One region of the Kitasatospora azatica KCTC 9699 genome, then DNA from elsewhere that is predicted to be linked to it. Evidence: riboswitches for the same ligand, from Rfam matches in the RefSeq annotation. Region 1 holds a riboswitch; the other holds the start of a gene.
The links. Region 1 has a riboswitch for cyclic di-AMP ahead of BR98_RS31360 (C40 family peptidase). Riboswitches for the same ligand answer to the same signal wherever they lie in the genome.

Region 1 (3,881 bases):
CAAGGGAAGCCGGGCTGTCTGCTGACGTCTCGTCAGGGGCGCACGATCGCCGAGATCGGCATCACCGTGGCGGACTCGTAGCGGACCACCGCGCCGGTGTGCGGGGCGTGGATGACCTGCCCGCCACCGACGTACAGGCCGATGTGGTGCATGTCGCCGAAGAAGACGATCAGGTCGCCGGGCTGGGCGTCGGCGATGTTGGTGCCGATGTTGGTCCCCGCCCCGGCCTGCTCCTGCGAGGTGCGCGGGAGCGAGACCCCGGCCTGCGCGTAGGCCCACTGGGTCAGGCCCGAGCAGTCGAAGGTGGATGGGCCGGCGGCACCGTAGACGTACGGCGAGCCGAGCTTGCTGACGGCGGCGGCTATCGCGGCCTGCGCGTGCGAGCCACCGGTGCTCGGCACGCTGGGGGTGCCGGCCGGCGCGCTCGGCGTGCCCAGGTCGGTGCGGGTGGTGTCGCGCGAGGCGGCGGCGCTCTGGCTGGCGGCGGCCTTGGCGTCCGCAGCGGCCTTGTCGGCGGCGGCCTTGGCATCGGCGGCGGCCTTCGCCTCGGCGGCGGCGATCGCCTGCTTCTGCTGCTCGGTCAGCGTGTTGAGCAGGTCCTGGGCCTTCTTCAGCTTGGCCTGGGCCTCGTCCTTGGTGGCCTTCAGCTGCTGGGTGGAGGCGTCCAGCTCGGTGAGCTTGGCCTGCGCCTCGGCCTTGTCCTGGTCCAGCTTGCGCTGCTGCTGCTGAAGCTGCTTCAGGGTCTCGGCCTGGGTGCTGTTCAGCTCGTTCAGCGAGCCGGCCTGGTTCAGGAACCGGTCGGGGCTGGTGTTGAGCATCAGCTGCACGGTCGGCGAGATGCCGTTGTTCGCGTACTGGTCGGCGGCCACCCCGGCCAGTCCGGACTGCAGGTTGGTCACCTGGTCCTGCTGGCGGGCGACCTGGTCCTGGATGTCGCTGACCTGCTTCTGCAGCGCCTGCTGCTTGACCTGCGCACCCTCGTAGCTCTGGTTGGCAGCCTCGGCCTGGCCGTTCAGGTCGTCGACCTGCGTCTTGACCTGGTCGAGGGTGGGAGTCGGATCGGCGTGCGCACCGGTCTGCGACGAGAGGGCGACGGCGGTCGCGGCAGCGGCGGTCAGGATCGACGCGCGTGTTCGGCCGACGGGCTTGGGACGACGATGGGACGCCACGAATCCTTCTTCCTTCGACCGCCTACCGGGTGAGCTGACGGGTTCGGGCTGGAAGACTGCCCTACGACGCCTCACCGACCGTCAGGTCGACCTGGCGCCGATTCACCCCGGAGGAACGTGTGGTTCCCCGGCTCCGGTCCGCAGCTCCCCCGCAGGGGCTCCCCGTCGGGCAGTCAACTGCCCGTGCCGCTTTCCAGACTCGGCGGTAACCCCCGCTGCCACCCGGGTCGGGTGAACGCCATCGCGGTGGTCCGGTTGACGACCCTAGTAACAGATCCGTGATCTGTTCAAATCTTTGTCGGAAGAATCGTCCAACTTTGACTGTGAGTGATACGCGGGTCACCGGAAGGTGATCATGAAGTGTACGAACAGGTGTCCGGGCTCACATCGAGGCGTGAGAGAACGTCAGGTCCGCCGGATCAGGGCCGGCGGATCGTGTTGATGGACCCGATCGAGGCGGCGTCCGCGATCCGGATCACGTCACCGGTGTGCGGTGCGTGCACGGCCTGGCCGTTGCCGATGTACATCGACACGTGGTGCAGGTCGCCGCCGTAGAAGATCAGGTCGCCCGGCTCGGCCTGGGCCAGGCTCGGCACCCGGGTGCCGACCGAGACCTGCTCGTAGGTGGTGCGCGGCAGCGAGACGCCGGCCTGCCCGTAGGCCCACTGGGTCAGGCCCGAGCAGTCGAAGTAGGTGGCACCGCTGGCGCCCCACTGGTAGGCGTGGCCCAGCTTGCTGAGCGCGGCCTGCACCGCGGCGCCGGCGTAGCCGGAGGCCGGCGGCAGGTTCAGCGGGGCCCGGACGTCGCTGCGCGAGGCACGGTCGGCCGCCCGCAGTGCGGCCTGGTCGGCGGCGCTGAGCGAGGAGAGCAGCTTCTGCGCCGCTGCCAGCTTGGCCTGCACGTCCGCCTTGGCCGCGTTCAGCGCCTGGGTCGAGCGGTCCAGCTCGGCCAGCGTGTCGGCGGCTTCCTTCTTCTCCTGGTCCAGCTTGCGCTGCTCGGACTGGAGCGACTTCAGCGCGTCGGTCTGGGTCGAGGTCGCCACCTGCATGCTGGCGGCCTGGTCCAGGTACTGCTGGGGGTTGGAGTTGAGCATCATCTGCACCGAGGAGTCGATTCCCCCGTTGCGGTACTGGTCGCCCGCCACGGCCGCCAGGCCGGACTGCAGCTCGGTCACCTGCTGCTGGGTGCGGGCCACCTGGTCCTGCAGCTGGGAGGCCTGCTGGCGCAGCTGGTCGCCGCGCTCCTTCTCACCGTTGTACTTCTCGGTGGCGGCTTCCTGCTGGCCGTTCAGGTCGTCGATCTGCGCCTTGACGTCTTCCTTCGACGGCTTGGGGTCGGCCCAGGCTCCGGTCTGTGCGGAGAGGGCGACCGCGGTCGCCGCAGCGGCGGTGAGCACGGACACCCGCGCGCGGCTCGGCTGCTTGGGACGGCGGTGGGACGCCAAGGGACAGCTCCTTCTTCTACCGGGCTCACCCGATCGGGTGAAGTGACCGGAAAAATAGGTTTGACGCCAGACCCTAGTGAACATCACATCTTCGCGCCACTCCCCCGCCGGTGCGAACTACCTTTGGCGCAGCGCCTTTCACCGACTCTTCACCGGGTGAACCCCGGTCAGTACCCGAACGGTACTTCAGGGACGCGACAACCGGTTCAACAGCAGGGTCGACGCCACCGGGCGTGCGCCGACTTTGCGCACGCCGTCGGCGACCTCCCGGTCGGCCGACACCACGACCACCGGGCGGCCCTGCGGCTCGGCCCGGACCAGCTGGCGGATCAGCTCGTCGGCGGTCTGCCCGGTGCGGCTGAACCGCACCCGCACCCCGCGCGGCGGCGCCATGATCACCGGCACGTCCAGGTCCTGGCCGTCGAAGACGCAGGTCACCTCGGCCTGGGTGCGCTGGGCCAGCATGGCCAGACCGCCCAGCAGCCGCAGCCGCTGCTGTTCCAGCGGCAGCGTCGGGTAGCCGGTCTTGGTCACGTTGTAGCCGTCCACCACCAGGTGCACCTGAGGGATCGCCAGCAGCTGGTCCAGCAGCGCCGGGTCGTCCTCCGCCAGGCCGCGCCGGGCCACGTCGTGCGGCGAGGCCGAGCCGGGCACCACGGCGTCCACCAGGTCGGCCGGGTGCAGCTGGGTGACCGGCAGCGCCAGCTCGCGCTGCAGGCCCTGGGCCGACTGCAGCACGGTGTCCAGCAGCAGCCGCAGCCGCATGTCCTCCACGCTGCGCCCCTCGCGGGCGGTGCGCCGGCCGGTCTCCAGCGCGCTCTCCAGCTCGGCCACCCGGTGCTTGAGCCGGCGGTTCTCGCTCTCGGCGGCGCCGCGCTCGGTGGCCGCCGCCGCCTTGGCCTCGGTGAGCTCGCCCTGCAGCTTGCGGCTCTCGGCCTGGGCCCGGCGGGTGTCGCTCTCCAGGCTGCGCAGCTTCTTGCGCAGCGACTCCAACTCCTTGCGGGTGCCCTCCGACTCGGCCCGCTGACGCTCCAGGTCGGTGCGGGCGGCGGCCCGGGTGGTGGCCAGCTCCTCCTGGAGCTTCTCCACCAGCCGGGCGGCCTCCGCGGCGGCGTCCTCGACGCCGGCCCGCTCGGCCTGTTCGCCGGCCTCGGCCACCAACCTGGTCCAGCCGCGCGGGCGCAGCAGGTAGGCGGCGGCCGCCACGTCCAGCGGCTCGGCTGCGCCGGGGACCTGGCCGGCCTCCAGGGCCTTGACCAGGTCCGGC
Region 2 (3,881 bases), 4.2 Mb from region 1:
ACCACGCTGCTGCCGCAGTCCCCGCACGCGGGTGGCTTCGCCGTGCACCCGTGGGCCGATGTGATGCTGCCCGAGCCGCTGACCGACACCGGCGCGATGGGGCCGGCCGGGCAGCTCTGGTCCACCGCCGCCGACCTGTGCCGCTGGGCCGCCTTCCTGCTGGCCGGGGACGAGAAGGTGCTCGCCACCGACACGCTGGCCGAGATGCGCCGTCCGGCCGTCGGGCCCGAGGGCGACTGGACCGCCTGCTACGGCCTCGGTCTGCAGCTGGCGCGGCGCAACGGTCGGGTGCTGGTCGGCCACGGCGGCTCGATGCCGGGCTTCCTGGCCGGGCTCTGGCTGAGCGAGGAGGACGATGTGGCGGCGGTCACCCTGGCCAATGTGACGAGCGGCACGCCCACCTCGACCATCGCCGCCGACCTGGTCTCGATCGTGGCCGAGCGCGAACCGCGCTTCCCCGCGCCCTGGCGGCCGTTCACCGACGCCGATCCGCAACTGCTGGCGCTGACCGGGCCCTGGTACTGGGGGCCGAACCCGGTCGCCCTGCACCTGCGGGCCGGCCGGGCGCTGGAGCTGACCGAGCTCGGCAGCGCGGCCCGCGCCTCGCGGTTCCGACCCGAGCCGGACGGCAGCTGGACCGGTCTGGACGGGTACTACGCGGGTGAGCCGCTGCGCGTGGTGCACGCCGCGGACGGCACGGTCAGCCATCTTGACCTGGGAAGTTTCGTCCTGACCCGGGAGCCGTACGGCCCCGCGGAGGCGATTCCCGGGGGTGTGGACCCGCAGGGGTGGCACGCGGGCTGACGGCCCGTCGGGTGACGATTTGTATCGTTATGGATCTTTAGGTCCCAACATGAGACACCTCACATTGGCTTGTGATGGGACCTTCGACCTGCCTACGGTGCTTCTCGTTCGTCCTCACACGAACCTCGCTCTCCGGAACGCCGAATCCTGCCGCCGGGCCGAGCGAGCACGTGCCTTCACAGCACCACGGCAGGGGCGGGGGAACCACAGGTAAGTCGCCTCACCCGGACTTGGTCCGGGCGGGGCTTGGGGTGAAGCCGCGCCTAGCGCGGCCGGGCAACTCCAGCCCGAATCCGACAGCTCACCTCGCAGGCGTGGGAGAGGAAAAGCTTTTCATGATGTCCCTCAACGGTCGTCCCAGCCTGCCCAGCCGCAGCACCATCAAGCGCGTTGTCGCCGCCGCCGTCGTGGCCGGCGTCGGTGCCGGTATCCCCGTGATCGCCGCCGGTGGCGCCACCGCCGCCCCGGCCCACCAGAACACCGCCGTCGCGCTGCAGGCCGCCGCCCCGACCCACGTGGTCGAGGCCGCCAAGCCGGCCGCCGTCCAGGCCGCGCCGCAGGCCGCCCCCCAGGCTGCCGCCCCGGCCGCTGCTCCCGCGACCTACACCGTGGTCTCGGGTGACTGGCTGTCCAAGATCGCCGCCTCGCACAACGTGCAGGGTGGCTGGCAGAAGCTCTACGAGCTGAACAAGTCCGTGCTCACCAAGGGCCCGAACCTGATCTTCCCCGGTCAGCACCTGACCCTGGCCACTGCCTCGGCTCCCGCCCAGGCTCCGGCGCAGGCCCCGGCCGCCCCGGCCGCTCCGGCCAAGCCGCAGAGCGCCCCGTCCACCCCGGCCCCGGCCAAGTCGGCCCCGGCCAAGGCTGCGCCGTCCGCCAAGAGCGACACCCAGGCTGCCAGCCGTTCGAACACCCGCAGCCCGCTGGCCGCCACCCCGGCCGCCGTGCCGGCTCCGGCCAACAACTCGGTCGCCTCGCTGCAGGCGCTCGCCGCGTCGATCGTCCCGGCCGACCAGCTGGCCTCGTTCGACCAGATCATCAGCCACGAGAGTGGCTGGAACATCACCGCCACCAACCCGAGCTCGGGTGCCTACGGCCTGCCGCAGGCCCTGCCCGGCAACAAGATGGCCTCGGCCGGCGCTGACTGGCAGACCAACCCCGCGACCCAGCTCCGCTGGGCGCTGCAGTACATGAACTCCACCTACGGCAGCCCGAACGCGGCGTGGGCCTTCTGGCAGACCCACTCGGCGTACTGAGCCGCCTGATCGCCTGATCTGATCCCTCGGGATTCCCCGGGTTGATTCCAGGATGATTCAGCCATCGGCCGGTCGTCGGGGCTTTGCAAACTTTGCAAAGCCCCGACGACCGGCCTTTTGGCTTTGCATGCCCGGGATCCGGGACCGGGGACCTGGGGGTCGGGAGTACCGGGGGGGGTCGGGAGTGCCGAGGGGCGGGAGTACTGGGGGTACCAGGATCCGCGGCCTACCGGCTCGGCTCGGCGACCGGGAGGTCGGAGCGGTGGATGTCCACCCAGCGGCTGCCGAAGCAGCGGTAGTAGGCAGTGCCGGCAATCCCGAGGCCGTTGTCCTCACAGGGCTTGCTCGGATCGATCCGCGGCAGGCCGAAGGAGCAGGCGTCGGCCGCGTTACCGGCCCGCACGCAGTCGTCGGGACGCAGTCCCCCGCTCGGTACGGCAACCGCGGTCGGCAGATCGGTGGCCGCCCGGGACGGCTTCTTGGTCGACTGCACCGTGGAGTGCCCAGCCGGCGAGACGCCCGCGCAACCGCTGAGCGCGAGCAGGGCGGCGGCGCCGGCGAGCTGCACGGTGCACTTGATGATCACGGGCGGCGAATCTATCAGCACGCCCGTTCGTATGCGGTGGCAGGCTCCGGGCTCAGCGTTGGCGAAGACCGGCTGCCGGGCTCAGTCGGCCGCGCCGTAGCGGACCAGGTACCCGGCCAGCCGCGCCACGTCCTCGTCGGTCCAGTCGGTGAACCGCTCCGTGAAGGACTGCCGGCGCATCTCATGGGCGTCGCGCAGCAGGGCCAGTCCGGCGTCGCTCGGCCGCAGGATCTGGCCGCGGTGGTCCTCCGGGTCCGCCTCGCGACTCAGGTACCCCAACTTCTCCAGCGCACCGACCTGTCGGCTCACCGTCGACTTGTCGAGCATGAAGTAGGCGGCCAGGTCGGCCGCCCGGCAGCCGCCGCGCTCGTTCATCAGGTCGAGCATGCTGTACGTCACCAGCGAGAGTTCCGGGTGCAGCTGCGAGGCCTTGTGCCGGGCCCGGCGGGCGAAGGCGGTCAGCTCGCGCTGGATGATCTCGATCGACGCGTCTCGGCCGGACACCCGACTGCTCCTCAGCTCAACCACTCAGCCCCACTGGTTGGGGAGTACAACATAGCCGGTCGGACCGGACGGTTACAAACGGTAGTCTTGGCGTGACAGATCCGACCGCCGCCACGGGCGGCCACCAGGGTGTCGCGGGGTGCACGTGGACTTCGATCCACCAGCTGAACAGCTCACCGACCAACCGGCCGACCAACCGGCTGAGCAGTCGTGCGACCTCGGCACCTCCGGCACCTCCGGCACTTTCGGCACCGAACTGCGGCGACTGCGGATGGCCCGTGGCCTGTCGCTGAGCGCGCTCTCCCGCCGGATCCACTACAGCAAGGGCTACCTCAGCAAGATCGAGAACGGCGGCAAGCCGGCCGGCCTCGACCTCGCCCGCCACTGCGACGACCTGCTCGGCGCCGGCGGGGCCTTGCTTCGGTTGGCCGAGGCGGCTGCCGCGCCGGGGGCGGAGCAGCCGAGCCGAGCGGCGACGGACGCGGAGGTCACGAGCCCCGACTCCCGCTGCCCCTACCTCGGCCTCGCGCCCTTCGGCCCGCAGGACGCCCACTGGTTCGCCGGCCGGGATGCCGCACTCGCCGCGCTCCTGGACCGCCTGGCCGAGCGTGCCGGTCAGGGCCCGCTCGCCCTGGTCGCCCCGTCCGGCGCGGGCAAGTCCTCGCTGCTCCGCGCCGGCCTGGTACCCGCCCTGCAGCGCGGCGAACTGCCCTCCGGCCGCCCGGCCCAGC

Region 2: linked by a shared signal. The riboswitch ahead of BR98_RS42300 (LysM peptidoglycan-binding domain-containing protein) and the one ahead of BR98_RS31360 (C40 family peptidase) in region 1 are both predicted to bind cyclic di-AMP.

Annotation. Positions count from the first base shown of each region.
Region 1 is NZ_JQMO01000003.1:4,650,523-4,654,403, reverse strand. It holds gene BR98_RS31360 (C40 family peptidase) at 33-1,169, opposite strand; cyclic di-AMP (ydaO/yuaA leader) riboswitch at 1,174-1,325, opposite strand; gene BR98_RS31355 (C40 family peptidase) at 1,589-2,614, opposite strand; gene BR98_RS31350 (NYN domain-containing protein) at 2,801-3,881, opposite strand, start outside.
Region 2 is NZ_JQMO01000003.1:437,816-441,696, forward strand. It holds gene BR98_RS13120 (serine hydrolase domain-containing protein) at 1-804, shown strand, start outside; cyclic di-AMP (ydaO/yuaA leader) riboswitch at 1,011-1,134, shown strand; gene BR98_RS42300 (LysM peptidoglycan-binding domain-containing protein) at 1,140-2,060, shown strand; gene BR98_RS13130 (hypothetical protein) at 2,287-2,667, opposite strand; gene BR98_RS13135 (MarR family winged helix-turn-helix transcriptional regulator) at 2,728-3,150, opposite strand; gene BR98_RS13140 (nSTAND1 domain-containing NTPase) at 3,422-3,881, shown strand, end outside.